DNA from 3 places in the Cellulomonas palmilytica genome. Region 1 is predicted to be linked to each of the others. Evidence: riboswitches for the same ligand, from Rfam matches in the RefSeq annotation. Region 1 holds a riboswitch; each other region holds the start of a gene.
What was found. Region 1 has a riboswitch for S-adenosylmethionine ahead of F1D97_RS10675 (hypothetical protein). Riboswitches for the same ligand answer to the same signal wherever they lie in the genome.

Region 1 (10,286 bases):
GACCGACCGCGGCGCGCCCGCCGGCTCGGTGCAGGCGATCCACCCCGCGCAGGTCATGACGGCGGCGGGCCTGGCCGACGAGCCCGTGTTCACGGGCGCGTTCGGGCAGTCGGTGACCGAGGAGCCGGCTGCGACGAGCACGCTCGGCGCGCTGCCCGCGCCCGACCTCGACCCGGGCTCGCACCTGTCGTACGCGTTCCAGTGGTGGGCCTTCGCACTCGGCGGGCTCGTCGGCTTCACGTGGCTCGCGCGCCGCGAGCTGGTCGAGGAGCGCGACGGGACGGGCGCACCGTTCGCCCCCGGGCCGGGGACCGCCCCCGCGGCGCCCGTCCGCCCGGCCCGGCCGCGGCGGCGCGAGGGCCGCGCGGAGGCCGAGGAGGACGCGCTCATCGACGCGCAGACGTCCGACGACGCGAGCCGCACGGCGGGCTGACCGCCGCACGGACCGCGAGCGGTCAGGCGAGCGTGATGAGGTCCAGGTAGTCCGCGCTCCACAGGTCCTCGTCGCCGTCCGGCAGCAGCAGGACGCGCTCCGGGTCGAGCGCCGCGACGGCACCCTCGTCGTGGCTCACGAGCACCACCGCGCCCTGGTAGCCGCGCAGCGCCGCCAGGATCTCCTCACGGCTCGCGGGGTCCAGGTTGTTCGTGGGCTCGTCGAGCAGCAGCACGTTCGCCGACGACACGACGAGCGCCGCGAGCGCGAGGCGCGTCTTCTCGCCGCCCGAGAGCACGCGCGCGGGCTTGTCGGCGTCGTCGCCAGAGAACAGGAACGACCCGAGCACCGAGCGCACCTGCGTGTCGGTGAGGTCGGGTGCCGCGGAGCGCAGGTTCTCCACGACGGTGCGCTCGAGGTCGAGCGTCTCGTGCTCCTGCGCGTAGTACCCGAGCTTGAGCCCGTGGCCCGGGTGCACCTCACCGGTGTCCGGCGCCTCGATGCCGGCCAGCAGTCGCAGCAGCGTCGTCTTGCCCGCGCCGTTGAGGCCCAGCACGACGACGCGCGAGCCGCGGTCGATCGCGAGGTCGACGCCCGTGAAGACCTCCTGCGACCCGTACGACTTCGACAGGTCGGACGCCGTGAGCGGCGTGCGCCCGCACGGCGCCGGGTCCGGGAACCGCAGCTTGGCGACCTTGTCGCTCGCACGGACCTCCTCGAGGCCCGAGAGCATCTTCTCCGCGCGGCGCGCCATGTTCTGCGCCGCGACGGCCTTGGTGGCCTTCGCGCGCATCTTGTCGGCCTGCGCCAGGAGCGCCGCGGCCTTCTTCTCGGCGTTGGCTCGCTCGCGGCGGCGGCGCTTCTCGTCCGTCTCGCGCTGCAGCAGGTACGCGTCCCAGCCGAGGTTGTACTGGTCGAGCGCGGCCCGGTTCGCGTCGAGGTGGAACACCTTGTTCACGGTCGCGCGCAGCAGCTCGACGTCGTGGGAGATCACGACGAACCCGCCGGAGTACGTCTTGAGGTAGTCCCGCAGCCACGCGATCGAGTCGGCGTCCAGGTGGTTGGTCGGCTCGTCGAGCAGGAGCGTCTCGACGCCCGAGAACAGGATGCGCGCGAGCTCCACGCGGCGGCGCTGGCCGCCCGAGAGCGTCCCGAGCGTCTGGGCGAGCACGCGGTCGTCCAGCCCGAGGTTCGCGGTGATCCGGTGCGCCTCCGACTCGGCCGCGTAACCGCCGGCCGCGGTGAACCGCGCCTCCAGGCGCGAGTAGCGCGCCATGGCCTTCTCGCGCTCGTCGTCGCTGCCGTCGGCCATGAGGTGCTCGGTCGCGCGCATGTTGCGCACGATCTCGTCGAGGCCGCGCGCCGACAGCACGCGATCCAGGGCGAGCACGTCGAGGTCGCCGGTCGCGGGGTCCTGCGGCAGGTAGCCGACCTCCCCGCGCGTGATCGTGCCGCTCGTCGGCTGGGACTGGCCCGCGAGCGTCTTGGTGAGCGTCGTCTTGCCGGCGCCGTTGCGGCCGACGAGACCGATACGGTCGCCCGCAGCGATGCGGAACGAGGTCTCGGCGAGCAGCTCGCGTGCGCCGATGCGCAGGCCGACGCCGTGGGCGGTGATCACGTGGTGGTTTCCTCCGGAAAGCCCGCACTCGTTCTGGGCGGGCGCACAAACGCCGACCATCCTAACGAGCACTAGCGTGACGACCGTCGTCCTTTCCCCCGCCCACCGGCGGGCACCCGGCAGCGCGTCCCGCAGCCGCCCGACGACGAGCACGAGCGCACGAGCGTGGACGACGACCCGTACCGACCCGCACGACGACGCACCGGAGCACACACCGACCCGAGGGGGCCACCCGTGACCGACGCACGCCAGAACGCCGCACCGCCCGGAGCACCGCACGCGACCGCCCCCAGAGGTGCGTCCGGAGGTGCGTCCGGAGGTGCGCCCGGAGGCGCGCCCGGGACCGTGCTCGCGGCCGAGGCCGCGGACCCGACGGCCGGCAACCCCGCCGCCGTCCTGGACGCCGCGCTGCCGGAGCCCGCCGAGCGGGCCACCCCCGTCACGACCGACGTCGCCCTCGTCGCGGTCTTCGCGGCGTTCATCACCGTGTGCGCGATCATCCCGGGCATCCCGACCGGCACAGGGGTGCCCGTCACGCTGCAGACGTTCGGCGTCGTCCTCGCGGGCCTCGTGCTCGGCTGGCGCCGCGGCGCGCTCGCGGTGCTCCTCTACCTCGCGGTGGGCCTCGCGGGCGTCCCGGTGTTCTCCGGCGGCACGGGCGGGCTCGCGGTGCTCGCGGGGCCGAGCGTCGGCTACCTGGTCGGCTTCCCGCTCGCGGCCGCGCTCGCCGGCCTGCTCGCGGGCGCCGCGCGCAAGGCGACGGGCGCCGCGCGCTACCTCGTCCTCGTGGCGAGCGGCCTGACGGCCACCGCGCTGACGATCCACCCGCTCGGCATCGCGGGCATCGTCGCGCGCACCGACCTCACGGCCGGCGAGGCGTTCGCGGCGGGCTCGGTGTTCTTCCCGGGCGACACCGTCAAGAACCTCCTGGCGGCCGCGGTCGCGCTCGCGGTGTTCGCGAGCTACCCCGACCTGCTGCGCCGGCGCCGCTGATGATCGAGCTGAGCGAGGCGCTCGTCACGGCTTGGACCCCCGACCCGTCGGGCGGCCCGGACACCGTGACGCGCCTGCTCGGCCCGGTCACCCTGCGGCTCACCGAGCGCCGCGTCGCGGTCGTCGGCGCGAACGGCTCGGGCAAGTCGACGCTCGCGCGCCTGCTCAACGGGCTCGTGCTGCCGTCGTCCGGGACCGTGCGCGTCGACGGCCTCGACACGCGGTCCGACGGCCCCGCCGTCCGGCGGCGGGTCGGGTTCGTGTTCACCGACCCCGACGCGCAGATCGTCATGCCCACGCCCGTCGAGGACGTCGCGCTGTCGCTGCGGCGCACCGTGCCCGACGCGGGAGAGCGCGACGCGCGGGCGCGTGCGGCGCTCGCGCGCGTCGGGCTCGCAGACCGCGCCGACCTGCCCGTGCACGCGCTGTCCGGCGGCCAGCGCCAGCTCCTCGCGCTCACCTCCGTGCTCGCGACCGACCCGGACGTCCTGGTGTGCGACGAGCCGACGACGCTGCTCGACCTGCGCTGGCGGTCCGCGGTCGACGACCTGCTCGCGAGCCTGCCGCAGCAGGTCGTCGTCGTGACGCACGACCTCGACGCTGCGCTGCGGGCCGACCGCGTGCTCGTCGTCGACGACGGCCGCGTCGTGCACGACGGCGAGCCCGCCGCGGCCGTCACCGCGTACCGGGAGCTCATGGCGGGCCCGCGCCTGCCTGCGACGGAGGGCCGGTGACGCGCGCCGGCGCACCCCTGCGCCCCGCGTGGACCGGCCCGCTCGGGCTGCACCAGCCGGGCACCTCGGTGCTGCACCGCGCCCCGGCGCTCGCCAAGCTCGCCGCGCTCGCCGTGGCGGGCGTCGTCGTCCTCGTGGTCCGCGGGCCGGCGTCCGCGCTCGTCGCGCTCGCCGTCGCGCTCGCGTGCCACGTCGTCGCGGGGCTCTCCTGGCACCGCACGCGCGCCGGGCTCGCACGTGTCGGGGTCGTCGCGCTGCTCGTCGGCGGGTACCAGACCTGGTCACGCGGGTGGGAGTCGGGCGTCGAGACCGCGGCCGACCTCGTCGCGCTCGTGCTGCTCGCCACGGTCGTCACCGCCACCACGCGCGCCGACGACCTGCTCGACGCGCTGCGCCGGGCCGCCGCTCCCCTGCGCCACGTGGGCCTCGCGCCGGAGACCGTCGCGCTCGCGGTGAGCCTCATGCTGCGCTCGGTCCCGCTGCTCCTGCAGGCCGCGGGCGAGTCCCGCGACGCCGCGCGTGCCCGCGGGCTCGAGCGTTCGCCGCGAGCGGTCGTCGTGCCCGCGGCCGTGCGGATCGTCGGGCACGCGCGCGCCACGGGCGAGGCTCTCGCCGCGCGCGGCCTGGGCGAGGGATGAACGCGCCGGACGTCACCGACAGGCTGAATCACGCCGGGCTGAATCGCGTTGCGCGCGTGCGCGGACTACCGTCCCGGATGTGACGTTCCAGGAGGGTGGCAACTTCGGCGGCGGGCGCGTGCAGTCGCGCCGCTCGGCGGGCGGCAAGGGTATGGCGATCGGCGGCGGCGTCGGCGGGCTCGGCCTGCTCGTGATCCTCGCGATCACGCTGCTGTCGGGCGGCAACGTCGACCCGGGCGCACTGCTCGGCGGAGGCGGCGAGCCCGGCGACGACGGCACGATCGGCGCGTGCACCGCCGAGCAGGCGAACACCGACCGCGCGTGCCGCCTGTCCGCGACGCTCGACTCGCTCGACACGTACTGGGCACCCACGCTCCGCAAGGCCGACGCGACCATCCCCGAGGCCGTCGAGTTCACGTCCGCCGTGAGCACCGCGTGCGGGAACGCGTCCTCGTCGTCCGGGCCGTTCTACTGCCCCGGCGACCAGAGCATCTACCTCGACCTCGGCTTCTTCGACCTGCTGACCAGCCAGTTCGGCGCACAGGGCGGCCCGCTGGCGGAGATGTACGTGTACGCGCACGAGTACGGCCACCACATCCAGAACGTCACGGGCGTGTTCGACTCCTCCGACCGGCGCGGTTCCGGCGCGGAGTCGGACTCCGTGCGTGTCGAGCTGCAGGCCGACTGCTACGCGGGCATGTGGGCGGGCACCGCCGCGACGACGAAGGACCCGGACACCGGCGTCACCTACCTCAAGCCCATCACCGCCGACGAGCTCGCGCAGGCCATCGACGCGGCCGAGGCCGTCGGCGACGACCACATCCAGCAGCAGTCCGGCGGCGGCGTGAACCCCGACTCCTGGACGCACGGCTCGAGCGAGCAGCGCCAGCGCTGGTTCACCACCGGCTACCAGCAGCGCGACCTCGCGGCGTGCGACACCTTCGCCGCCACCGACCTGTGACGCCGCCTGTGACGCGGCCTGTGACACCGCGTGTGACACCATCTGTCACGCCTGTGACTCTCGCGTCCGGCAGACTCCGGGCATGAGCACCGACGACAGCTCCGCCCGCGTGGGCGTCTACATCGACTTCGACAACATCGTCATCTCCCGGTACGACCAGGTGCACCGCCGCGGCGCGTTCCAGTCCGACGACGCGCGCCGCCACCGACCCGACGGCGACGGCGAGGTCGCCACGAGGCTGCGCGCCGCGCGGGTCGACGTGGACGCGATCATCGACTACGCGTCGTCGTTCGGCCGCGTCGTCGTCAGCCGCGCGTACGCCGACTGGTCGCAGCCCGTGAACGCCGGCTACCACCAGCAGCTCATCGACCGCGCGGTCGACCTCACGCAGCTGTTCCCCGTCGGCCCGCGCATGAAGAACGGCGCGGACATCCGGCTCGCGGTCGACGTCATCGAGGACCTGTTCCGCCTCGAGGACCTCACGCACGTCGTGATCATCGCGGGCGACTCCGACTACATCGCGCTCGCGCAGCGCGCCAAGCGCCTCGGCCGCACCGTCATCGGCGTGGGCGTCGCGGGCTCGACGAGCCGCTCCCTGATGTCCGCGTGCGACGAGTACGCGGACTACGACGCGATCCTCGACACGAGCGCACCGCCCGAGGACGACGAGCCCGACGAGCCGGCCACCGCCGCACCCGAGCCCTCCCCCGCGGCCGACACGTCCGACGAACGCGCCGCGCAGCCCGCGCCGAACGGCGACCGCGCCGCGCAGCGCCGCGCCACGCAGCTGCTCATGCGCGCCATGCGCCTCATCCACGCGAAGAAGGACGACGAGCCCTGGCTCTCGTACGGCGAGGTCAAGAGCCAGATGATGCGCCTCGACCCGGCGTTCGCCGAGCGCCCGCTGGGGTTCACGTCGTTCAGCGACTTCATCGCCTCGCGCTCGAGCATCGTCGAGATCGCCAAGGAGACCTCGAAGCACCAGCAGCGCGTGCGCCTGCGCCCCAGCTACCGCTGACGGCGGCGGGGACGGCGGTGCGCGCCCGCAGAGGGTCGCACCGCCGTCCCTCGCTTGGGGTCAGGTGTGGGGCGGCCGCCTCATGCCCGGGAGCCGGACCGAGTCAGCCGCGTGCGGACCACCCGTCCCGCCGCCGCTCCCAGCGCGACGGGGGCGCGCCCGACCGCCGTGAGCCCCTGGACCGCCTCGCGCGTGGCGCGTTCCAGGTCCGCCCGCGCCCGCGCCGCACGGACCTCGTCCTGGTGCGCGCACAGGGCGCGGGCGAGCCCCCGGACGTCCGCGAGCACGTCCGCGCGCGCGGCGTGGTCCTCGGGAGCCAGGACGCGCAGCCACGCGGCGAACCGGCGCACCCGCACCGGCGCGGACTCGTCCAGCAGCTCGTGCCGGCGCAGGTCCTCCCGCGCGACGGCGCGGACGGTGCGCCCGTCACCGTCGCCCGTGTCGATGTCGACGAGCGGGACGCCGAGCGCCACGGCCCGGTCGAACACCTCGACCAGCCGCCGCGTGCGCACCCCGTACGCGGCCCGGACCGGCGCCCACGCCTCGTCGTACGGGTCCGTCCTCCCGGCGACCTGCAGGACCCCGCCGCCGGCCGGCCGGCCCGCACGCGACCGCGCGGTCCCGGCACGGCGCGCGACCTCGGACTCGAGCCACGTGCAGTCGTCGCACAGCGTCTTGGTGACCTTGAGCAGCGACTGTCCCCAGTCGCCGACGAGGCACGCGGTGCACAGCTCCCCGCGGGTGATGACGGTGACCCCGGTGCGCGCGGCCTGCGCGAGGGTCGCGGGGTCGGGGCGCAGCTCGACGAGACCGTCGGCGCGCAGGTACGTCTCGGACATGGGTGTACTCCCTTCGCACTTCCCGGCGGCGGTCGCCGTCGGGCCGGTCTTCCCCCGGGGCACCGTGCGCGAGGTTGCGCGGTTGCCGGACCAGCACGCGGAGGGCGTGTCGCTGGTCACTCTTGACCTGCCGAGACGCTAACGCGGGCGGGCTCGCCCGAGCAAGGAGCGTCACACGAACGGATGCGGTGGACGACGAGTCCGCCGTCCACCGCCTGTGCGCGAGGTGTGTCAGATGTTGAAGCCGAGCGCCCGCATCTGCTCGCGGCCGTCGTCCGTGATCTTCTCCGGGCCCCACGGCGGCATCCACACCCAGTTGATGCGGAAGCCGTCGACGATGCCGTCGAGCGCCTGCGCGGACTGGTCCTCGATGACGTCCGTCAGCGGGCAGGCCGCCGAGGTGAGCGTCATGTCGATGACGGCGGTGTTCTGCTCGAGCGCGATGCCGTACACGAGGCCGAGGTCCACGACGTTGATCCCGAGCTCGGGGTCGATCACGTCGCGCATCGCCTCCTCGACGTCGGCGACGGTCGTCGGGGAGCCCGTGGTGGGGCTGGTCATGCGTCCTCCCGGGAGCCGGTCTTGATGAGTGCGTCGTTCAGGGCGACCCAGCCGAGCAGGGCGCACTTCACGCGTGCGGAGTACTTGCCGACGCCCGTGAAGGCGGCGGCGTCGCCGAGCGCCTCCTCGGCGTCGTCGTCGTCGAGCCCCTGGCCCTTGGACTGCATGAGGTCACGGAACGACGCGGCGAGGGTGTCGACGGTCGTGAGCGGCTGGTCGAGGACCAGGTCGTGCAGGACGGAGACCGAGGCCTGCGAGATCGAGCACCCCTGGCCCTCCCAGCGCAGCCCGCGGACCACACCGGAGTCGTCGACGTCGACCTGCAGCGTCACCTCGTCGCCGCACGTGGGGTTCACCTGGTGCGACTGCGCCGAGTGGGCGCCCGAGACCGCGTCGCCCAGCCCCCGCCCGTGCGGGAACTTCGCGTGGTCCAGGATCACCTGCTGGTACAGCTGCTCCATCGAGCTGCTCATGTGCGACCTCTCCGCCGTCAGTCCGTCAGTCCGAAGAACGCGCGGACCCCCGCGAGTGCTTCCCGGAACACGGCGATCTCCTCGTCGGTCGTGTACACCGCGGCGGTGGCGCGCGCCGTGGCGGCCACGCCGAACCTGCGGTGCAGGGGCTGCGCGCAGTGGTGCCCGACGCGCACCGCGACGCCCGCGTCGTCGAGCACCTGGCCGACGTCGTGCGCGTGCACGCCGTCCACGACGAACGACACGGCCGCGAGGCGGTCGCGCGTGTCGGTCGGGCCGACGACCCGCACGCCCGGTACGGACGCCACCGCGTCGAGCAGGAGGCCCGCGAGGTGGTGCTCGTGCGCCGCGACGGCCTCCATGCCCAGGTCGGACAGGTAGGTCGCGGCCGCGCCCATCGCGACGGCCTGCGACACCATCTGCGTCCCGGCCTCGAAGCGCTGCGGCGGCGGCGCGTACGTCGTCTCCGTCATGGTGACGACCTCGACCATCGAGCCGCCCGTGGTCACGGGCGGGAGCGCCTCGAGCAGCTCGCGCCGCCCGTACAGCGCGCCGACGCCCGTGGGGGCGAGCATCTTGTGGCCCGAGAACGCGGCGAAGTCGACGCCGAGCTCGTGCAGGTCGACCGGCAGGTGCGGCACCGACTGGCACGCGTCGAGCACGGTGAGCGCGCCGACCTCGCGGGCCCGGGAGACGAACGCGGGCACGTCGGTGATCGCGCCGGTCACGTTGGACGCGTGCGTGAACGCCAGGACGCGCGTGCGGTCCGTCACGACGCTCGCGAGCTCGTCGGTGCGCAGCCGCCCGTCGTCGTCCACGCCGATCCAGCGCAGCGTCGCGCCCGTGCGCAGCGCGAGCTCCTGCCACGGCACGAGGTTCGCGTGGTGCTCGGCCTCGGTCACGACGATCTCGTCGCCGGGCCGCAGCGCGAACCGCTGCGCCGCCGCTCCCCCGCGGCCCGCGGTCGCGTTCGACAGCGCGTACGCGACGAGGTTGATGCCCGCGGTCGCGTTGCTCGTCCAGACGAGCTCGCCGGGCGAGACCCCGACGAACGACGCGACGCGCGCCCGTGCGTCCTCGAACGCCTCGGTCGCCTCCTCGGCGAGCTGGTGCGCGCCGCGGTGCACCGCGGCGTTGCGCTGCAGGTAGAAGTCCTGCTCCGCGTCGAGCACCACGTCGGGCTTCTGCGACGTGGCGCCCGAGTCCAGGTAGACCAGCCGCCGGCCGTCGCGCAGCGTGCGCTCGAGCAGCGGGAAGTCGGCCCGCACCGCCGCCAGCTCGGCGGCCTCCAGGGTGGTGCTCACTGCGGATCCCCTCGACGTGGCCAGGTGGGTGGAGTGCCGGACGACGTCACCGCCGCCCGGCACGGATGGGTCGACCAACGGGTCAGGAGGTGACCAGGAACCGGTCGTAGCCCTCGTTCTCGAGGCGCTCGGCGAGCTCCGGGCCGCCCTCCTCCGCGATGCGGCCGTCGACGAAGACGTGCACGAAGTCGGGCTTGATGTAGCGCAGGATGCGCGTGTAGTGCGTGATGAGCAGGACGCCCACGTCGCTCGTCGAGCGGACGCGGTTGACGCCCTCGGACACGATGCGCAGCGCGTCGACGTCGAGGCCGGAGTCGGTCTCGTCGAGGATCGCGATGCGCGGCTTGAGGAGCTCCATCTGCAGGATCTCGTGGCGCTTCTTCTCACCGCCGGAGAAGCCCTCGTTCACGGAGCGCTCCGCGAACGTCGAGTCCATGCGCAGGTTCTCCATGGCGTTCTTGACGTCCTTGACCCACGAGCGCAGCGCGGGCGCCTCGCCGTCGATCGCGGTCTTCGCCGTGCGCAGGAAGTTCGACACCGACACGCCCGGCACCTCGACCGGGTACTGCATCGCGAGGAACATGCCGGCGCGGGCGCGCTCGTCGACGGACATCTCCAGGACGTCCTCGCCGTCGAGCAGCACGGTGCCGCTCGTGATCTGGTACTTCGGGTGCCCGGCGAGCGAGTACGCGAGCGTCGACTTGCCCGAGCCGT
Region 2 (10,286 bases), 1.6 Mb from region 1:
CTCGCGGCGGTCGCCAACGAGGTCCGCGGCACCGCGCTGCAGCTCGACATCACCGCCCCCGACGCGGGCGCGACGATCCTCGAGCACGCCCTCGCGCGGCACGGGCACCTCGACGTCGTCGTGCACAACGCCGGCATCACGCGCGACAAGCTGTTCGCCAACATGACCGACGCGCAGTGGGACTCGGTCATCGCGGTGAACATCGCCGCGCAGCTCGCGATCAACGAGGCGCTCCTGACCTCGGGCGACTTCACCGACGCGCCCCGCATCGTGTCCATCTCGTCGACCACGGGCCTCGCGGGCAACCGCGGCCAGGCCAACTACGCGGCCACCAAGGGCGGCGTGATCGGCATGGTCCGCGCGACCGCGCCGCTGCTCGAGCCGTTCGGCGGCACCGCCAACGCGGTCGCTCCCGGCTTCATCGAGACCGAGATGACCGCGAAGATGCCCGCCGTGACGCGGCAGGTCGCGCGCCAGCTCAACTCGCTGCAGCAGGGCGGGCGGCCCGTCGACGTCGCCGAGGCCGTGTCGTTCCTCGCGTCGCCGCAGGCCGGCGGGGTCGTCGGGCGCACGCTGCGGGTGTGCGGGCAGAACGTGGTGGGCGCGTGACGCTCGTCGACCTGCCCGCCGTCCCCGGCCTCGGCGGGCTCTACGCGCGCGGCGCGGCGTCCACCGGTCGGCTCGCCGTCGCGCGTCGCACCGGCTCCGCGCCCGTCGAGCTGCCCGGCACCGAGTACCGCGTGCGCGGCGTGCGCCCCTCGCTCGAGCACCTGACCGCCTACCAGCGGCTCGTCGGGGAGTCGGCGACGGACACGTTGCCGCCCGGGTTCGTGCACGTGCTCGGCTTCCCGCTCGCGATCGCGCTCATGGCGCGCACCGACTTCCCGCTGCCGATGCTCGGGATGGTGCACCTCGCGAACGTCGTCGAGCAGCGCCGCTCCATCGGGTACGACGAGACGCTCGACGTCACGGCGTCCGCGCGCGACCTGCGGCCCCACCGCACCGGCACGCAGGTGGACCTCGTCGTCGAGGTCACCGTGGACGACGAGCGCGTCTGGCGCGGCACCTCGACGTACCTCGCCAAGGGCGTCCGGCTGTCGGGGTCCGGGTCCGACGAAGCCGCGTCCGACGCAGCCACGTCCGACGACGCCGCGTCCGACGAGAGCGCGACGGACGAGCGTGCGCCGTTCGAGCCTCCGCTCCCCACCGGCCAGTGGAGGCTCGGCGCCGACACCGGTCGGCAGTACGCCCGCGTCTCGGGCGACCGCAACCCGATCCACCTCAACCCGCTCACCGCCAAGGCGCTCGGCTTCCCGCGCACCATCGCGCACGGCATGTACACCGCGTCGCGCCTGCTCGCGGACGCGGGCCGGGGCCGCGGCGACGCGTTCGTCTGGTCGGTCGACTTCGTCAAGCCCGTCCTGCTCCCGGCGACGGTCGCGACGAGCGTCCGCCACCGCCCGCGCGGCGGCTTCGACCTCGCGGCCTGGCACCCGCGCACGTCCAAGCCGCACGTCCTCTCCTCGGTCCTCCCCCTCCCCTGACCACTCCACCGCCGACCCCGCGGTTGCTCCGGCTCCCAACCCTCGAAGCCGGAGCAACCCCGGGCTCGACCGTCCCCCTCGGCCGCGACCCCGTCATTGCTCCGGCTATCCGCGGTCTGAGCCGGAGCAACCGCAAGGTCGGCCGACGTCCATCACCGCCCATCAGCCTCGACCGCGACCCCGCCGTCGCTCCGGCTATCCCCGCTCAAGGCCGGAACAACCCCAGAGTCGACCGTCCCTCTCTGCCACGACCCCGTCATTGCTCCGGGTATCCGTGGTCTGAGCCGGAGCAACCGCGGGGTCGGCCAGAGAGCACTTGGACGGGGGATCGGGTCGGGCGGGCGGGTTGTCAGGTGGGGAGCCAGCCGGCCAGGGCCGCGATGCCGCGGGCGATCTCGTCGGGGGTGCGGCCCGTGGTGCCGACGCGGTGGACCGACGGTGGGCAGCCGCGGTCGAGTCCGCGCGCCGCGGCGTCGCTGCGCGCGACGTGCGCGTCGAGCTCCGCGCCGTGCTCGCGCCGCGCGAGGCGTTCGTGGGCCGTGGCGTCGTCAGCCGTGAGCAGCACCGCGGTGACGCGCGGGGCGTCGCCCATCGCGAGGGCCAGGTCGTCGGCGTACTGCGGGCTCACGGTGTTCGTGTAGACCAGTCGCCGGTAGCCCAGGTCGCGGTACGCGGACCAGACCGCGCGCAGGTTGCGTTCCGCGAGGCGCTCGGCGTGCGGTGCGGGGTGCGCGAGGTCGAGGTAGTCGCCCTCGATCACGGCGTGCCGCACGTCGGCGGCCGTGAGCAGCGCGTGCAGCGCGTGCGCGACGGTCGACTTGCCGACCCCCGAGCGCCCACCGATGAGCACGACGTGCGACCGCTCGCCGTCCGGGGCGCCGGCACGCGCAGCCTCGTCGGGACGCGCAGCCTCGTCGGGCCGTCCGCTCGCGTCGGTGAGCGCGGCCTCGTCGGGCCCAGGGAGCCCCAGGCGCTCGCGCAGGCGCGTGCGGGCGGCTGGCCACTCGTCGGCGAGGATCGAGAAGTACACCGAGTCGCCGCGTGAGCCGTCGGGCGCGAGCCGGTGCCCGCGCAGCCGCCCCTCCTCGACCGCGCCGAGCCGCGCGACGGCGGCGAGCGAGCGCGCGTTGCGCGCGTCCACCCGCAGCGCCACGCGGTGCACGCCCCACGTCTCGAACGCGTGGGTCAGGAGCGCGAGCTTGCAGGCGGGGTTGACGTGCGTGCCCCACACGGCGGGGTCGTAGAACGTGTGGCCGATCTCGAGGCGGCCGATGCGCAGGTCGACGTCGTAGAGCGACGTCGAGCCGAGCACCGCGCCGGTCGCGTCGTCGAGCACCGCGAACGCGTACCGGCCTGGCGCAGCGAGTGCGGTCTCGACGTCCGCGCGCATGTCGTCGGGCGTGCGCGGCACGGGTGACGTCATGCCGCGCCAGACCCGGTCGTCGACGAACGCGACGAGCGCCGCGGCGTGGTCGAGGGCGAGAGGGACGAGGCGGACCCCGGGGGCGCGGAGCGTCAGGTCGTGCTGCACGCGCCGCATCGTGCCACCGGGGCCGCGTGCGGCTCGAACGCTTTGCGCCCGCGGGTGGGTGCGGGGTGGCAGGGTGGGCGCATGCTTCTCGACGCCGGCGGCGACTACGACGGTCTGACGTTCACCGAGGAGGACCTCGCGGGCCAGGACGGCAGCGAGGCGCGGTTCCTGGACTGCACGTTCGTCGGTGTCGTGCTGGACGGCGCGGACCTGCGGCACGCACGGTTCGTCGACTCCGAGTGGAGCGGCGTGCGGGCGTCCGAGCTCGACCTGTCGAGCACCGCGTGGCAGGACGGCGAGTGGCGGGACTGCCGGCTCGGCGCGGTCCAGGCGTACGGGTCGCGGTGGACGCGCCTGCATCTCGTCGGCGGGAAGATCGACTACCTCAACCTGCGCGACGCGACGCTCGAGGAGGTGCGGCTGTCGGGGGTCGTGGTCGACGAGCTCGACCTGGCCCGGGTGCGCGCGAAGCGGCTCGTGCTGGAGGACTGCCGCGTGCGGCGGCTCGACGTGACGGGCGCGTCGCTGACCGATGCGGACCTGCGCGGCGTGCGGGACCTGCAGCACCTCGACGGCGTGGCGGGGCTCGCCGGCTCGACGATCACGTCCGAGCAGCTGGTCGAGCTCGCGCCGGCGCTCGCCGAGCACCTGGGTCTGCGCGTGCGCTGACGCCCACGCCGGGTGGCGGTCAGGAGAGCGTCATCGCCAGCGCCGACCTGGTGAACGCGTCGGGGTCGTCGGGGCGGACGCCGACGGCCGCGAGCTGGCCCAGCCCGACGACGGAGGCGAGCGCGACGAGCGAGCGGCGGCGGGCCTCGTCGGGGTCGTGGCCGAGCTCGACGAGCAGGTCGGCGAGGTAGTCGACGCGCCGCTGCGACACACGCGCCACCACGTCGCCGACCCCCTCGACGGCGGCCTCGACGTAGAGCCGCGCGGACTCACGGCGCAGGCGGGCGACCGCGGCGAACAGCGCCTCGAGGCGCGCGCGGGCATCGCCGCCGGTCTGCGCGAGCGCGATCACGGCGTCGGTGTGCTCGTCCTCCCACCGCGCGACGACGGCGGCGACGAGCTCGGCGCGGTCGGCGAAGTGCCAGTAGAAGGAGCCCTTGGTCGCGCCGAGCGAGCGCGCGAGCGGCTCGACGCGCACGGCGGCGAGGCCGTCGCGCCGGAACGTGTCGTAGGCCGCGTCGAGCCACGCCTGCTTCGTCGTCGAGGCCTTGACCATGATCCGTACGCTACCGTACGGTCATGTTCCGTACGGCACCGTACGGAACGGCTGCCACGAGGTGAGGGGGCACCACGATGGGCACGGCGATGGGCACCACGACGGGCACGACGACGCGCACGCGCTGGTCGCTCGCGATGCGCGACTTCCCGCCCGACTACGCGGACACGACGATCGTCCGCCTGCCCGACGGCGCCACGACGGACCCGCGCACCTGGGCCACGACGACGTTCTCGCCGCGCACCATGCCGCGCTGGGTGCTCGCCGCGCTCGGGCTGCGCCAGCTCCTCGTCCCGCTGATCGGGGTCCGGCCCGCACCGCGGGCCACGTTCGCGGTCGACGAGGTGGTCGCCGACGAGCACGGGGGCGAGGCGCTCGTCGTCGCCGACGACCGGCACCTCGACTTCCGGTGCGGCGTCGCGGTCGACGCGCGGGCGGGCCTCGTCGCGGTCACGACGAACGTGCGCGTCCACAACCGGCGCGGCCGGCTCTACTTCCTGCCCGTGCGCGCGCTGCACCCGCACGTCGTGCGCAGCATGCTCACGCGCGCCGCGCGCGTCCTGGCGCCCTGACCCCGGCTGCTCAGTCCAGCGCGGGGCCGCACGCGGCCGCGGCGGTCGCGGCCAGGTGGTCCAGGCCGTGCACCGCGAGCAGCGGACGCGTGTCGTCGACGACCGCCCAGCAGCCGTCCTCGATCGCGTACCGCGAGCGCGGCCCGTCCGTGACGTAGGCGTGCAGCGCGGCGACGAGCCGGTCGACCGCCTCGCTCGGCGTCCCGACACCCACCGACGCGCGGATCGCGCCGTTGCTCGCCCCCAGGCGCGTGAGCAGCGGGTGCGCGCAGAACCGACCGTCGCGCACACCGATGCCGTGCTCCGCGGCGAGGTACGCCGCGACGAGGCCTGGGTCGTGGCCCTCGACGGTGAACGTCACGACGCCCACCGGCTCGGCCGAGTCCGGCCAGATGCTCGCGACCCGCACGCCCGGCACCTGCTCGAGACCCGCGACGAGCCGCGAGCGCAGCGCCTGCTCGTGCGCGACGAGCGCGCCGTCGGGCAGCGCCGCGAGCGCGTCGCACGCCTGGGCGAGCGCGATCGCGCCGATGACGTTGGGCGACCCGGCCTCGTGGCGCGCCGGGGCCGGCTGCCACACCGTCCGATCGGTCCGCACGTCGCGCACCGCACCTCCCCCTGCGAGGTACGGCGTGCCCGTGTCGAGCCAGTCGCGGCGGCCGACGAGCGCGCCCGCGCCGAACGGCGCGTAGATCTTGTGGCCGGAGAACACGACGTAGTCGGCGCCCGAGCGCGCGAGCGAGAAGCCGCGGTGCGGGACCAGCTGGGCCCCGTCGACCGCGACGCGCGCCCCCGCGGCGTGCGCGATCTCGACGACCTGCTCGACGGGCAGCGCCTCGCCCGTGACGTTGGACGCCCCCGAGACCGTGACCAGCGCGTACGGCCGCGCGGCGAGCTCGGTGCGCAGCGACTCGAGCGTCGCCGCGACCGTCTCGGCGATCGGCAGGATCGTCGTGCGACGGCCCTGCGGGTCGGACGAGCGCAGCCACGGCAGCAGGTTCGCGTGGTGCTCGAGGTCGAGCACCAGGACGCGCTCGCCGGCGGGCACGACGCCCGCGAGCAGGTTGAGCGAGTCGGTGGTGTTGCGCGTGATGATCGCGACGTCGTCCTCGCGCGCGTCGACGAACCGCGCGATCGTCTGCCGCGCGGACTCGTACAGCGCGGTCGACACCTGCGAGAGGTACCCCGCGCCGCGGTGCACCGACGCGTACAGCGGCAGCACCTCCGCGACCCGGTCGGCCACGGCCTGCAGCGCCGGGGCGCTCGCCGCGTAGTCGAGGTTCGCGTAGACGCGCTGCGTGCCGTCGACGAGCGGCACCGTGGTGCTGGCGCCGACCACCGGCAGCAGGGGCTCCACGGCGCCCGCCGGGGTCGTCGTCGGGGTCGTCGCACCCGTCGTCGGACAGGACGTCGTCTCGGCCAGAGCGGTCACGGGGGTACCTCCGTGGGTCCGGGGACTCCGGGGTCGGGCGTCCCGCGCTTGCCGTCACCGGTCGGTGCACGGCCTGGTCGTCACCCGGGGCACCCCACCGCGGAGGAGGGTTGCCGGCCAGCGAGCCGGGGCTTCGCGCTGGCACTCATGACCTGACCGAAAGGGTGACGAGCCGGACGAGCGGCTGTCAACGCAGACGCGCGTCCGTCTCGTCACACGGGACGGTGTGTCCACGAGGTGGATACCTGCGGCGGACCGGCGTTAGTCTCCTCGCACCATCCAGAGCGGCCGAGAGATCTGGCTCGACGACGCCGCAGCAACCCGCAGGCCCCGCGCCTGGCCGAGGGTGCTACCGCCAGGACCGATGGAGGAGCGACATGGCCGAACCCTACGCAGGCGACCTCACCCCGCAGGAGGCCTGGGACCTCGTGACGTCCGACGAGCGCGCGCTGCTCGTCGACGTGCGCACCGAGGCCGAGTGGCAGCAGATCGGCGTCCCGGACGCCGCCGACGCCGACGACCGCGCCGCGTTCGTCCAGTGGCTGACCCCCGCCGGGCCCAACCCCACGTTCCTCGACGAGCTCGCGGCCACCGGGCTGCAGCCCGGCGACGGCCGGCCCGTGGTGTTCCTGTGCCGCTCGGGCGTCCGCTCCGTGGCCGCCGCACAGGCCGCGACCGCTGCCGGCTACGGCCCCGCCTACAACGTGCTGCGCGGGTTCGAGGGCGACGTCGGACCCGACGGGCAGCGCGGCCACTGGGGCTGGCGCGCCGAGGGTCTGCCCTGGCGGCAGGCGTGAGCGCGCACGTCCCGGGCCCCGGCGACTGGGACTCCCGGCGCGTCGAGCGCTCGACGCTGCGCCCCGACACGCTCGCGGTGCGCGGCGGTCAGGTCCGCTCGCAGTTCGGCGAGTTCGGCGAGGCCCTGTTCCTCACCCAGGGCTTCACGTACGACTCCGCGGGCCAGGCCGAGGCCGCGTTCGCGGGCGAGGTCGACCGGTTCCTGTACTCGCGCTACAACAACCCGACCGTCTCGACGTTCGAGGAGCGCCTGCGGCTGCTCGACGGGGCCGAGGCCTGCTACGCCACGGCCACCGGCATGAGCGCGGTGTTCACGGCGCTCGCCGCGCTCGTCGGGTCCGGGTCGCGCATCGTCGCGGCGCGCGCGCTGTTCGGGTCGAGCGTCGTGATCTTCGACGAGATCCTCGCCCGGTGGGGCGTGCGCACCGACTACGTCGACGGCCACGTGCTCTCCCAGTGGGAGGAGGCGCTCGCGACCCCGGCCGACGTCGTGTTCTTCGAGACGCCGTCCAACCCGATGCAGGACCTCGTCGACATCGAGGCCGTCTCGCGCCTCGCGCACGCCGCCGGCGCGGTCGTCGTCGTCGACAACGTATTCGCGACGCCCGTGTTCTCCCGACCGCTCGACCTGGGCGCGGACGTGGTCGTGTACTCCGCGACCAAGCACATCGACGGGCAGGGCCGTGTGCTCGGCGGCGCGATCCTCGGCTCGTCGGACTTCGTCAACGGACCCGTCCAGACGCTCGTCCGCAACACCGGGCCGTCGCTGTCGCCGTTCAACGCGTGGGTGCTGCTCAAGGGCCTCGAGACGCTGTCGATCCGCGTGCGGCACCAGGCCGCGTCCGCGCTCACGCTCGCGCGCTGGCTCGAGTCCCACCCGGCGGTCGAGTCCGTGCGCTACCCGTTCCTCGAGTCGCACCCGCAGCACGACCTCGCGCTGCGGCAGCAGACCGGCGGCGGGACGGTCGTGACGTTCACGCTCCGCACGCCCGACGGCGCGACGCCCGAGCTCGCGAAGAAGACGACGTTCGGCGTGCTCGACGCGCTGCGCATCATCGACATCTCCAACAACCTGGGCGACGCGAAGTCGATCGTCACGCACCCCGCCACGACGACGCACCGCAAGCTCGGCCCCGAGGGTCGCGCGAAGGTCGGCATCGGCGAGGCCACGGTCCGCTTCTCGGTCGGCCTGGAGGACGTCGACGACCTGCGCGAGGACCTGGACCAGGCCCTCGCCACCCTCCGCTGACCGCCCCGCGCCCCGCGCCCCGCGCCCCGCACCACCCGACGACCCCGGGGTTGCTCCGGCTCAGACCGTCCGAAGCCGGAGCAACGACGGGGTCGCCGTGCGTCTTGTCGGCCGACCCCGTGGTTGCTCCGGCTCTGACGAGCGATACCAAGAGCAACGACGGGGTCGTCGGGACCCACTGTCGACCCCGGGGTTGCTCCGGGTCTGGCCGGTCGGAGCCGGAGGAAGGGCGGGGTCGTCAGGGGTGGGCGGGGAGGGTGCGGGCCAGCGTGCGGGCGATCGTCGGCGCGTGGCGACGGGAGCGGCCGACGAGCACGAGCTCGACGCGGTCGACGCCCGTGCGGCGGGCGAGCTCGGCGGCCTCGTCGACGACCGTGCCCGGCGCAGCGACGAGCATCGTCGCGTCCGCCTGCCACGCGAGGTGGCTGAACGCCGCGGAGTAGGCCAGGTGGCCGCGTCGACGAGCCGCGTCGTCCTCGTCGTCGGCGACGACGGTCTCGACCTCGAGCACGACCGTGACGTCGTCGCGCGAGCGGCCGACGGCCGCGACCTCGTCGTCGAGCATCGCGACGAGCGCGCGGACCGACGCGTGCGTCGGCAGGCCGGCGCCGTGGCGGACCCGGATGACGTCCGCGCGGGCGGCTGCGAGCGCGAGGGTCGTGGGGACGAGCGTCGCATCGTCGATGACGAACTCGGTGACGTGCCGCGGGGCGGGTGCCGCGAGCGCGACGGTCGCGGCGGAGGACGTGAGGTCGGGGGACGTGACGGAGGGGGTGCGCACGTGCGCGAGGGGCTGAGCCACGGGAGGAGGTCCTCGGGTCGGACGGGGATGCGCGACGAGGGCCGTCGGGCCGCGGGCGCGCGCGAGCGTCAGCTCAGCGACAACACACCCGGACCGAGAACATGGCGGACAGGCTAACCATGGCCCGCTCGTCGTGACCACCCCATGTCCACGATCCGTCGCGTACTTCACCCGTGAAGGGAACTTCGCCGGCAACCGCCCGCAAGTTTCGGCCTCATACCCGGAATCGTTTAGCGGATGGACCGAAAGGGAAACCCCGGTCGAAGGTCCGAAGTGTTCAGCCCGCGTTCACCGTGCGTCCGCCGGTCGGTCTCCAGCCCGCGCGGGCGCGAACGCTACTTCCGGGGGGCAAGCGTTTCCATGACTCAGCTCGTGCTCATCGCCGTCGACCTGCTGGCCGTGTCCGCCCTCGCCGGCGTCTACTTCCACCGGCACCGTCGCCGTGACCTCGTCGCCGCGTTCGTCGGCCTCAACGTGGGCGTGCTGGCCGTGGCGTCCTCGATGAACGACGGCGGGATCGGCGCGGGCGTCGGGCTCGGGCTGTTCGGCGTGCTGTCGATCATCCGCCTGCGCTCCGCGGAGATCGACCAGAGCGAGGTGGCCTACTACTTCGCGGCGCTCGCGCTCGGCATCCTCGGCGCGCTGCGGCTCGACCCGTGGTGGCAGGCGCCCGCGCTCATGGCGCTGATCCTCACGGCCGTCGTCGTCGGGGACCACCCGCGCCTGCTGCGCCGCTACGCACGCCAGGAGCTCGTGCTCGACGGCGCGATCGCCGACCGCGTCGCGCTCGTCGGGCGGCTCGAGCAGCTGCTCGGCGCGCGCGTGCACGCCGTGTCCGTGCAGCGCCTCGACCTCGTCAACGACACCACCTGGGTCGACGTGCGGTACGAGACACCGGCCTCGCCGCGGCGCCGCGCGGCCGCACCCCGCCGCGAACCGGCGCACGCCGGCATCGCGCCGTGGGAGGTCTCCGGGTGACGGCGACGGTCGACGACCTGCTGCGGCGGCTCGCCCCGGTCAGCCTCGAGGAGCTGATCGCGGCCGCCGAGCTCCAGACGCGCGTCGACCGCAAGTACCTGCTCCCCGTCGGTCAGGTCGACCCCCTCGTCGTGCACCTGGCCGACACGGCGCAG
Region 3 (10,286 bases), 1.5 Mb from region 1:
AGGTTCAGCGCCCGGTTGAGGTCGAGCCGCACGGTGCTGCGGTCCGCCGACGGCTCGGGGAACACGATCCGCCACGGGGCCAGGCCGGGCGCCTCGTCGGTGAACAGCAGCGCCGGCGCGCCGCCCTTGCCGCCCGTCAGCCGCAGCGTCACGGTCCGGCCGTCGCGCTCCAGGTCGACCTCGCCGACGACGCTCACGTGGTGCACGAGCCCGGGTCGCGCCGCGCCGACGACGGCCGCGCGCGGCTCGTCGTACCAGCGCACGGGCACGTCCAGCACCCACGACGCGTCGTACGGGAACGTCGGCACGCCGTCGAAGTCGCGCAGCGCGGCCGCGCGCGGGTCCCGCAGGCGGATCGCGTAGCGGCCCGTGCGGCGGACCAGCTCGACCGCGACGTCCGCGTCCGCACCCGTGCGGCCCTGCGGCGTGTACGTCTGCACGACCTGCGAGCCCGCCTCGGCGACGACGTGCGTCGTCGCGCCGGAGAGGTCCGCGGTGCGCGCGTGGTGAGCGCCGTCCTCGTCGGCCCACCACAGGCCGGGCACGTCCGCGAGCGCGGTCGGCGTCGACGGCAGGTCCAGGTAGGCCACGAGCGTGAGCCAGCCGTGCGGCGTCGCGAGGTCGCGCTCGCGCGCCTCGTGCCACGTCGCCCAGTCGGCCTGCTCCTGCGTGCGGGTGTCCAGCGTGGTCATCGGTGCGCCTCTCTCGTAGCGGGTGTCGCGGCCGCCGCGCGGCCCGGGATCGCCCCGACCAGCTCGACGGTGTACGGGTCCTGCGGGTGGTCGAAGACCTGGTCGACCGGGCCGGTCTCGACGAGGCGTCCGGCGCTCATCACGCCGACGACGTCGGCGACCTGCCGCACCACGGCCAGGTCGTGCGAGATGAACAGGTACGTCAGGGCGCGTTCGGCGCGCAGGTCCGCCAGCAGGGACAGCACGCGCGCCTGCACCGAGACGTCGAGCGCGCTCGTCGGCTCGTCGAGCACCAGCAGGTCCGGGTCGAGCGCGAGGGCCCGCGCGATCGCGACGCGCTGGCGCTGCCCGCCCGACAGCTCGCCCGGGCGCCGGCGCGCGGCGTCCGCGGGCAGTCGCACCAGGTCGAGCAGCTCGGCGACGCGCGCGCGGCGCTCGGCGGGCGTGCCCACGCGGTGCGCGCGCAGCGGCTCGTCGACCACCTGCGCGACCGTGAACCGCGGGTCGAGCGACGCGTACGGGTTCTGGTGGACCAGCTGCGTGCGGCGGCGCAGCGTCCGCAGCGCCTCGCCGCGGGCCCCCGCGACCTCGGCTCCGTCGAACCGGACCGACCCGCCGTCCGCGCGCTCGAGGTCGAGCACGAGCCGCGCGGTCGTGGACTTGCCCGAGCCGGACTCCCCGACGAGCACGAACGCCGAGCCGCGGGGCGCCGAGAACGACACGTCGTCGACCGCGCGCACGTCGACGCCCGAGCGCCGACCGCCGACGTGGAACGTCTTGCGCAGGTGCTCGACGACGAGCAGGTCGTCGGTCGCCGCGTCCGCGGCCGCCTGGCGCGGGCTCGTCGTGACCGGGACGCGCGCCGCCTCGTCGGGAGCACGCAGGCCGGGAGCGGCCGCGAGGAGCTCGCGCGTGTACGGGTGCTGCGGGTCACCGAGCACCTGGGCCGTCGGGCCGGACTCGACGACCTCGCCGTCCTTCATCACGACGACGCGCTCGGCCCGGTCCGCCGCGACCGCGAGGTCGTGCGTGATGAGCAGCACCGCGGTGCCGGCGCGCGCGGTGAGGTCCGCGAGCAGGTCGAGCACGCGGCGCTGCACGGTGACGTCGAGCGCGCTCGTCGGCTCGTCGGCCACGACGAGCTCGGGCTCGCACGCGAGCGCGATACCGATGAGCACGCGCTGGCGCATGCCGCCCGACAGCTCGTGCGGGTGCTGACGCGCCCGTGCCCGCGGCTCGTCGATGCCCACGGACGCCAGCACCTCCACGGCACGCTCGCGCGCGTCGCGGCGCCCGGCGCGGCCGTGGATGCGCAGCACCTCGGCCACCTGGTCGCCGATCCGCTGCACGGGGTTGAGCGCGACGCCCGGGTCCTGCGGGACCAGGCCGATGCGCGCGCCGCGCACCCGCGGCCACGCGCGGGCCGGGAGCGTCGCGAGGTCGAGCGACGTGCGCTCGTCGGCGCCGAGCTCGACCGACCCGGCCGTCACGCGCCCGGTCTCGGGGAGCAGCCCGACGACCGCGTGCGCCGTGGTGGACTTGCCCGAGCCGGACTCGCCGACGAGCGCGACGACCTCGCCCGGCAGGACGTGCAGGTCCACGCCGCGCACCGCGTCGACGTCGCCCGCCGAGCCCTCGTACGTCACGCGCAGGCCGCGCACGTCGAGCACCGGACGGGTGGTCGGACGGGGGCCGTCCGCGACCGTCGTCGTCGCCAGGGTCTGCGTGCTCATCGCGCCGCCCTCCCGCCGCGCTCGAGCGCGCGGCCCAGGCGGCCCGCCGCCAGCACCACGACGGCGATGACCACGCCGGGCAGCGTCGGGTACCACCACGCGGTCGCGAGGTAGTTGCGGCCCTCCGCGACCAGCGAGCCCCACTCGGGTGTCGGCGGCACCGCCCCGAAGCCCAGGAAGCTCAGCGCCGAGACCGCGAGGACCACCGAGCCCAGCTCGATCGTCGCGAGCGCCAGGACCGGGCCCGTCGAGTTCGGCACCACGTGCCGGCCCAGGACCGCGCCGCGGCGGGCGCCCGCGAGCCGCGCCGCCTCGACGTACGTCGCGCCCCGCACCCGCAGGACCTCGGCGCGCATGACGCGCGCGAACGTCGCGACCGACGCGACGCCCACGGCCACCGCGACCTTGAGCGTCCCGAACCCGAGGACCGTCACGACCGCGAGCGACAGGAGCAGCCCCGGGATCGCGAGCAGCACGTCCGCGAACCGCATGAGCGCGTCGTCCACCCGCCCGCCGACGAAGCCCGCGACCAGACCCAGCGCCGAGCCGGCGCCCAGCGCGATCGCGATCGCGACCACCGCCGCCTGCAGCGACAGTCCCGTGCCGTGCACCGTGCGCGCGAACAGGTCGCGGCCCAGGTGGTCCGTCCCGAACCAGTGCTGCGCGCTCGGGCCCAGCAGGTTGTCCGCCGGGACGCCCGTGATCGGGTCGTAGGACGTGAACGCCGTGGGCACGAGCGCCCACGCGACGACGACCGCGACCACCAGGAGCGAGACGACCGCTCCGGGCCGCGCGAGCGGGTGGCGCCGCACGCGGGCGAGCCGCGCGCGCTGTGTCGTCGTGCCGGTCGTGCTCCCGACCGGTGCCGGGACGCTCGTCGTGCCGGTCGCACGCACCGACGCGACGCGCACGTCCGCGACGCGGGTACCCAGGACGCTCATGCCGCCTTCCTTGCCAGGTGGGGACCCGTGCGCGGGTCCAGCAGCGGGTAGGCCAGGTCGACCAGCAGGTTCACGACGACGAACACGAGCGCCGCGACCAGCACGAGGCCGAGCACCACGGGGATGTCCTGCGACGTCACGGCGGACTGCACGAGGCGTCCGAAGCCCTGGCGGGAGAACACCGTCTCCACCACCACGGCCCCGGCGAGCAGGTTCCCGACGATCACGCCGAGCAGCGTCAGGGCCGGCAGCGCCGCATTGCGGGTCACGTGCCGCAGCTGCACACGCGTACGCGTCGCACCCTTCGCGAGCGCCGTCTCCACGTACGGCGCGGCCCATGCGGCCCGCATGCCCTGCGCGAGCACCTGCGCGATCGTCGCCGACAAGGGGATCGCCAGGGTGACCGCCGGCAGGACGAGGCTCGCGAAGCCCTGGTTGCCGACGGCCGGGAACACCGGCAGGCGGAACGACAGCAGCTGCAGCAGCACCAGCCCCACCCAGAACGTCGGCACCGCGACGCCCAGCGGCGGCAGCGCGAGCAGCAGGCCACGCAGCCGCGACGAGCGCGTCCACGACGCCGACGACGCGAGCCCCAGCCCGCCGACCACCGCGAGCAGCAGCGCGAACCCCGTGAGCCGCGCGGTCTCCGGCAGCGCCTGCCCGATGAGCGTCGCCACCGGCGCACCCGACGCGAAAGACGTCCCGAGGTCGCCCGTCGCCGCGTTCCCGAGCGCCTGCAGGTACTGCTGGAACGGGCTCTGGTCGAGCCCCAGGCGGTCGCGCAGCGCCTCCGCCTGCGCCGGGTCGACGCCCCCGCCGCCGGTGCCCGCGTCGAGCATGATGCTCGCCGGGTCGCTCGGCAGCAGGTAGAGGACCACGAAGGTGACCGTGAACGCCGCGAGGAGCACGACGAGGGCCGCGGCGACCCGGCGCAGGACGTAGGTGGTCATCAGTCCTGCTCGATCCAGGCGTCGTGGAACAGCAGGCGGGAGGACGCGTCGAACGTCACGCCGTGCACGTCACCGGCCACGCCGATGGACTGCGCGAGCTCGAACAGCGGGATCGCGAGCGCCTGGTCGACGATCTCCTGCTGCGCCTGCGCGACCAGGTCCGCACGCTTCGCCGGGTCGGCCGCGGCGAGCTGGTCCGCGAGCAGCGGGTCGAGCACGTCGTCGGCCTCGCGGTGGTTGATGTTGCGGCCCGTCGAGGCGAACTGCGGGCGCAGGATGTCCGCGTCGGCGCGCGTGACGTTGTAGTAGTACGTGTCGTAGTCGCCCGAGTCGAGCAGCGCCTGCTGGTCGGCGGGCGTGACCTGCCGCAGCACCAGGTCGATCCCGACCGCGCGCAGCTGCTGCTGCACGAGCTCGAGCACCGCCTGCGAGCCCGTGAACAGCGGCGCGTACACCACGTCGATGCTGAGCTTCTCGCCGTCCTTCGCGCGGATGCCGTCGGCGCCCGCGACCCAGCCCGCGTCGTCGAGGAGTGACGCCGCCGCGGCCGCGTCGAGCGCGAGGTCGTCGGACAGGTCCGTGTACCCCGGCGTGGTGGACGCGAGCACGCTCGTCGCCGGCTCGAACGCGTCCGACAGGACCGTGTCGACCAGCTGCTGCCGGTCGATCGCGAGGTTCAGCGCCTGGCGCACCGCGACGTCGTCGAGCGGCGCGGCCGAGACGTTCGGCTGCAGGACGAACGTGACGCCCGGGTTGGTGCGCGTGAGCACCGAGCCGCCCGCGCCCTCGACCTGCGCGACGTCCTGCGGAAGCACGTCCCCGACCGCGTCGAACTGGTCGGACGCGAGCCCGCCGGCCCGCACGCCCGACTCCGGGACGACCGTGAACTGGATCTTGTCCAGGTACGCCTCGCCGTCGTTCTCACCGAGTCCCGACGGCCACGCGTACCCGTCGCGGCGGGTCACGACCGCGCCCTGGTCCTGCGTGTAGCTCTCGAGCACGAACGGCCCCGAGCCGACGACCTTGCCCTGCAGGCGCTCGTTCGGGTCGACCGCCGCCGTGGCGTCGGACAGGATCGCGAGCGACACCGTGGACGTGGCCTGCAGGAACTGCGCGTTCGGCGCGTCGAAAGCGACGGTCGCGGTGTGCTCGTCGACGACCGTCGTGCCGGCGTACCCGGCGAGGTAGCTCGCGGCGAGCGGCGCGGTCGCGCCGAGCTCGCCCGTGAGCGCGTCGAAGTTCGCCTTGACCGTGGTGGCGGTCAGCGGCGTGCCGTCGGAGAACGTCACGTCGTCGCGCAGGTGGAACGTGAACGTCGTGAGGTCGTCGCTCACCTCCCAGGACTCCGCGAGCCACGGGACGATCTCGCCCGTCGTCAGGTCCTGGTCCGTGAGCGAGTCCGCGAGCTGGCGCGCGATGTAGATGCTGACGTTCGAGCCGACCTGCTGCGGGTCGACGCCCGACGGGGAGGCGCCGAGCGCGAAGCGCAGCGTGCCGCCCGGCGTCGCGTCGGCGGTGTCGGCGGTCGTGGTCGCGGCGGCGCTCGTCCCGGACGTCGTGCCGCCCGACGAGCAGGCGGCGAGCAGCAGGGCCGGGACGACGAGCGTCGCGGCGAGCGCGCGGGCACGGGCGGGGATCCGCGGGGTGCGGGTCATGGTGTCCTCTCAGGGGGAACGGGGGACGAACGGGGGGTCGTGGGTCGTGCGGGTCGCAGGCCGGGTCAGCCCGCGAGCTCGGTCGCCTGGTCGGCCACCTCGGGGCGGCCCAGCCCCAGGTGGTCGCGCAGCGTCGGGCCGGAGTACTCGGTGCGGAACACGCCGCGCTCCTGCAGCAGGGGGACCACCTGGTCGAGCACGTCGTCCAGGCCGTGCGGCGTCAGGTGCGGGACGAGGATGAAGCCGTCGGAGGCGTCCTCCTGGACGTGCCGGTCCAGGTCCTCGGCCACCTGCTGCGCCGTCCCGACGAAGCTGCCGCGCGTCGTCGTGTGGATCACGAGGTCACGGATGGACCAGCGGTTCGCCTCGGCCTGCTCGCGCCACGCCGCGACGATCGCGAGCGGGTCGCGCGCGTGCCGCACGCGGCCGCGCGTGATCGAGATGTTCTCCACGTCGGGGTCGACGTCCGGCAGCGGGCCGTCCGGGTCGTACGCCTCCAGGTCGCGGCCCCACACCTGCTCGAGGAACGCGATCGCGGTCGGGCCCGAGACCTGCTGGCGGCGGATGTGCGCCGCGCGCTCGGCGGCCTCCTCGGCGGTGTCGCCCAGCACGACCGTCGTCGCCGGCAGGATCTTGAGGTCGCCGCGCGAGCGCCCGGCCGCGACGAGCCGCGCCTGCACGTCGTCGTAGAACGCGCGCCCCGCCTCGAACGACGAGTGCATCGAGAAGATGACGTCCGCGGTGCGCGCCGCGAAGTCACGGCCCTCCGCGGAGTCGCCCGCCTGGAACAGCACCGGGTGGCCCTGCGGTCCGCGCGGCGTGGTGAACGTCCCGACGACGTCCGCGTACCGGCCGTGGTGCTCGACCGGACGCACCGCGCCGGGGCGCAGGAACCGGCCGCCCTCGGCGTCGGCGAGCACCGCGTCGTCGTCCCACGAGTCCCACAGCGTGCGGGCGACCTCGACGACCTCCGCCGCCCGCTCGTACCGCTCCGCGTACGGCAGGTACCCGCCGCGCCGGAAGTTCTCTCCCGTGAACGCGTCCGGGCTGGTCACCAGGTTCCACGCCGCGCGCCCGCCCGAGAGGACGTCGAGCGTCGCGAACTGCCGCGCGAGCTCCCACGGCTCGTTGAACGTCGTGTTGATCGTCCCCGCGAGCCCGATGCGCTCGGTCACCGCCGACAGCGCCGCGAGCACCGGGAGCGTGTCCGGCCGGCCCACGACGTCGAGGTCGTGGATGCGGCCCTTGTGCTCGCGCAGCCGCAGCCCTTCCGCGAGGAAGAAGAAGTCGAGCTTCGCGGCCTCGGCGCGCGTCGCGAGGTGCTCGAACGAGGCGAAGTCGATCTGGCTGCCCGACTCCGGGTCGCTCCAGACCGTCGTGCTGTTGACCCCCGGGAAGTGCACGCCCAGATGGATCTGCTTGCGTCGCGTGGTCATGTCCCCCCGCCCTCAGGCCGTCGCGGCGAACACGTTGGCGGGGCGCGCGAGCCCGAGCGTGTCGCGCAGCGTGCGGCCCGGGTACGCGGTGCGGAACAGGCCCGCGGACTGCAGCGTCGGCACGACCTTGTCGACCAGCGCGTCCAGGTCCGTCGACAGCGACGACGGCCGCACGACGAACCCGTCCGCGGCACCCGCGGCGACCCACGCGTCGATCGCCGCGACGAGCGCGTCGGGCGTGCCCACGTGCTCGAACGTCGTCGACGCACCCGCGCGCGGCTCGAGGTCGTCGAGCAGCTCGAGGCGCGCCCGCGCGCTCGCCTCGTCGTCCGCGAGCACCACGAACGCGTCGACGAGCACGCGCAGCTGGTCCGCGTCGCGCCCCGCGTCGGCGGCCCGCGTGCGCAGCAGCTCGCGCTGCGCGACGGCCTCGTCGAGCGAGGTGGCCTGCAGGCGGACGACGTCCGCGTGCCGCGCGGCGAGCGTGAGCGCCGCGTCGCTCGTCGCGCGCACGACGACCGGCGGTCGGCCCTGCGGCGGGCGCGGCGTGATCGACGGGCCCTTCACCCGGAACCTGATGCCCTCGTAGTCGACGTAGTGCAGCTTCTCCCGGTCGACGAACCGACCCGTCGCGACGTCGCGGATCTCCGCGTCGTCCTCCCACGAGTCCCACAGCCGGCCGACGACGTCGATCACGTCGCCCGCCTCGTCGACCGCGTCCGCCTCGTCCTGCACGCCCTTGCGACCGAACGCGCGGGCGGCCTCCGGCGTCGTCGACCAGCCCACGCCCCACGCCGCGCGGCCGCGGCTCACGTGGTCGATCGTCGCGACGGCCTTCGACACGTGGAACGGCTCGGTGTGCGTCGTGTCGATCGTCGGGACGAGGCCGATCCCCGCGCTGCGCGGCGCGAGGCGGGACGCGACGAGCGCCGCGTCGAGCCGGCCCTGCGCGCCGTGGCGCTGCACGGGCTGCAGCGAGAACGCGTCGTCGAGCACGACGAGGTCGAGCAGGCCGCGCTGCGCGGTCGCGACGAGGGACGCGAGGCGCTGCGCGTCGAACAGCCGCTGCGCCTGCGAGCCCAGGTCACGCCAGGCGGCGGGGTGCGCGCCGGCGTCGGTGAGGTCGACGCCCAGGTGCACCGAGGGTGCGCTCAGGTCGGTCCGGTGGCGGTGGTGCTGCGACATCGGGTGCTCCAGCTCGGTCAGGTGCGGTTCGGTCGGGTCGGGTGGGGCGCGGGTCGGCGCCGTGACGTCGCCGCACGCCCGGACGGGTCGTCCGGGTACGGCGATGCCGGGCGCGCGGGTGTCGCGCGGTGGGTCCGGGCGTCGTCGACGCTCGGACCCTGCCTGCGGCGTGCGGGGACGCGCGGTCGTCGTCGGACGTGTGCGCGTCCGTGGACCGTCAGGTCAGGTGGCCCGGCCGGTGGCCGGTGGGCGGATCAGCGTCCGCCGTGCCCGTGAGGCGTCGTCAGCGACAGCTCTCGTCGGTGCACATGGAGCGACAGCACATGTCGAGGCGCGTGGCGCGGGTGTCCCCGTCGGTGCTCCTCATGCTCATGGGCTCGTCTCCCTCGGTCCGCTGCGTTGCCGGACGGCGGGGTTTCGCCGTCCGACCAGGTCCTCACCCGGGGCACCCCGCCGCGCGGGAGGGTTGCCGTCCGACCAGCCGGGGCTACGCGTCGGAGCTCATGACCTTCGTGCTGCAGACCGGAAAATTCGGACTGCATTGGTCAGGAAAACTAGGCCCACCCCGTCGAGGTGTCAACGACGCCCCACCCCTGTCCCACAATCCGGACCAACACACTCCCCTTTTGCGACCGGCCCCCGCCCACCGCCTCCGGTCCACCCCGAGACGAGACCGGGGTTGCTCCGGCGTCGACCGGTCAGAGCCGGAGCAACCGCGGGGTCGGCGGAGGAGACATCGCCGAGACCGTCGTCGCTCCGGCTCTGGGGTCACGGAACCGGAGGAAGCGCGGGGTCGACGGCGGGTCGTCGGGACGACGACGAGGCCCCCGCGCCGGTGGGTGCGGGGGCCTCGGGGTCGTGCGGGGCCTCGGTTCGTGCGGGGCCTCGGGTCGTGCGGGGTCAGGCGAAGTGGCGCGGGAGGGTGGCCTCGAAGACCTCGCGGGCCTCGGCCAGCGGGATCGAGAACAGGCCCTCGACCTCGACAGCCGGACCCGCCTCGTCGTCGTCCGTCGCGACGTCCGCCGTCTGGCCCAGCTTGAGGGCCGGGACGCCGCGCGCGACGCACAGGTCCGCGAACCGCACCTCCTCCGAGCGCGGCACCGCGACGAGCGCTCGGGCCGTGGACTCGGAGAACAGCGCCTCGAACGGCGTCACGCCGTCGCGCTCGCACAGCGCGTCGAGCGACACCCGCGCACCCACGCCGAACCGCAGCGAGGACTCGAGCAGCGCCTGGACCAGACCACCCTCGGACAGGTCGTGCGCGGCGTCGACGAGCCCGTCGCGCGCCGCGTTCTGCAGCACCGCGGCCAGCGCGCGCTCGGCGGCCAGGTCGACCCGCGGCGGCAGGCCGCCGAGGTGGGCGTGCTCGACGTCGGCCCACGCGGAGCCGTCGAGCTCGGCGCGCGTCGTGCCCAGCAGGTAGACGGACACGCCGGGGGCCGTCCAGCCCGACGGCACGGCCTGCGCGACGTCGTCGAGCACGCCCAGCACGCCGACGACGGGCGTCGGGTGGATGGCGGAGTCGATCTTCCCGGGCTCGCCCGTGCCGTTGTAGAGCGAGACGTTGCCGCCGGTCACCGGGACCTCGAGCGTCTGGCACGCGTCGGCCAGGCCGCGGATGGCCTCGACGAGCTGCCACATCGAGTCCGGGTGCTCGGGGCTGCCGAAGTTGAGGCAGTCGGTCACCGCGAGCG

Region 2: it holds a riboswitch for S-adenosylmethionine, as region 1 does, so the genes downstream of both, F1D97_RS00450 (rhodanese-like domain-containing protein) here and F1D97_RS10675 (hypothetical protein) in region 1, are expected to answer to the same signal.
Region 3: it holds a riboswitch for S-adenosylmethionine, as region 1 does, so the genes downstream of both, F1D97_RS00370 (LLM class flavin-dependent oxidoreductase) here and F1D97_RS10675 (hypothetical protein) in region 1, are expected to answer to the same signal.

Annotation. Positions count from the first base shown of each region.
Region 1 is NZ_CP062221.1:2,344,120-2,354,405, reverse strand. Features, by position in the region: gene F1D97_RS10710 (SURF1 family cytochrome oxidase biogenesis protein) at 1-433, shown strand, start outside; gene F1D97_RS10705 (ABC-F family ATP-binding cassette domain-containing protein) at 456-2,051, opposite strand; gene F1D97_RS10700 (biotin transporter BioY) at 2,397-3,044, shown strand; gene F1D97_RS10695 (energy-coupling factor ABC transporter ATP-binding protein) at 3,044-3,778, shown strand; gene F1D97_RS10690 (energy-coupling factor transporter transmembrane component T) at 3,775-4,416, shown strand; gene ypfJ (KPN_02809 family neutral zinc metallopeptidase) at 4,496-5,377, shown strand; gene F1D97_RS10680 (NYN domain-containing protein) at 5,460-6,395, shown strand; gene F1D97_RS10675 (hypothetical protein) at 6,476-7,234, opposite strand; SAM riboswitch class IV at 7,245-7,362, opposite strand; gene F1D97_RS10670 (metal-sulfur cluster assembly factor) at 7,466-7,795, opposite strand; gene sufU (Fe-S cluster assembly sulfur transfer protein SufU) at 7,792-8,268, opposite strand; gene F1D97_RS10660 (SufS family cysteine desulfurase) at 8,286-9,572, opposite strand; gene sufC (Fe-S cluster assembly ATPase SufC) at 9,655-10,286, opposite strand, start outside.
Region 2 is NZ_CP062221.1:74,382-84,667, forward strand. Features, by position in the region: gene F1D97_RS00410 (3-oxoacyl-ACP reductase) at 1-609, shown strand, start outside; gene F1D97_RS00415 (MaoC/PaaZ C-terminal domain-containing protein) at 606-1,544, shown strand; gene F1D97_RS17430 (GNAT family N-acetyltransferase) at 1,894-3,075, opposite strand; gene F1D97_RS00430 (pentapeptide repeat-containing protein) at 3,157-3,744, shown strand; gene F1D97_RS00435 (TetR/AcrR family transcriptional regulator) at 3,764-4,300, opposite strand; gene F1D97_RS00440 (DUF2867 domain-containing protein) at 4,390-4,872, shown strand; gene F1D97_RS00445 (aminotransferase class V-fold PLP-dependent enzyme) at 4,883-6,304, opposite strand; SAM riboswitch class IV at 6,344-6,457, opposite strand; SAM riboswitch class I at 6,577-6,675, shown strand; gene F1D97_RS00450 (rhodanese-like domain-containing protein) at 6,682-7,101, shown strand; gene F1D97_RS00455 (O-succinylhomoserine sulfhydrylase) at 7,098-8,351, shown strand; gene F1D97_RS00460 (hypothetical protein) at 8,590-9,153, opposite strand; gene F1D97_RS00465 (DUF4956 domain-containing protein) at 9,514-10,131, shown strand; gene F1D97_RS00470 (polyphosphate polymerase domain-containing protein) at 10,128-10,286, shown strand, end outside.
Region 3 is NZ_CP062221.1:54,188-64,473, forward strand. Features, by position in the region: gene F1D97_RS00340 (DUF1684 domain-containing protein) at 1-692, opposite strand, end outside; gene F1D97_RS00345 (dipeptide ABC transporter ATP-binding protein) at 689-2,425, opposite strand; gene F1D97_RS00350 (ABC transporter permease) at 2,422-3,366, opposite strand; gene F1D97_RS00355 (ABC transporter permease) at 3,363-4,316, opposite strand; gene F1D97_RS00360 (ABC transporter substrate-binding protein) at 4,316-5,971, opposite strand; gene F1D97_RS00365 (NtaA/DmoA family FMN-dependent monooxygenase) at 6,037-7,407, opposite strand; gene F1D97_RS00370 (LLM class flavin-dependent oxidoreductase) at 7,420-8,592, opposite strand; SAM riboswitch class IV at 8,986-9,101, opposite strand; gene purL (phosphoribosylformylglycinamidine synthase subunit PurL) at 9,493-10,286, opposite strand, start outside.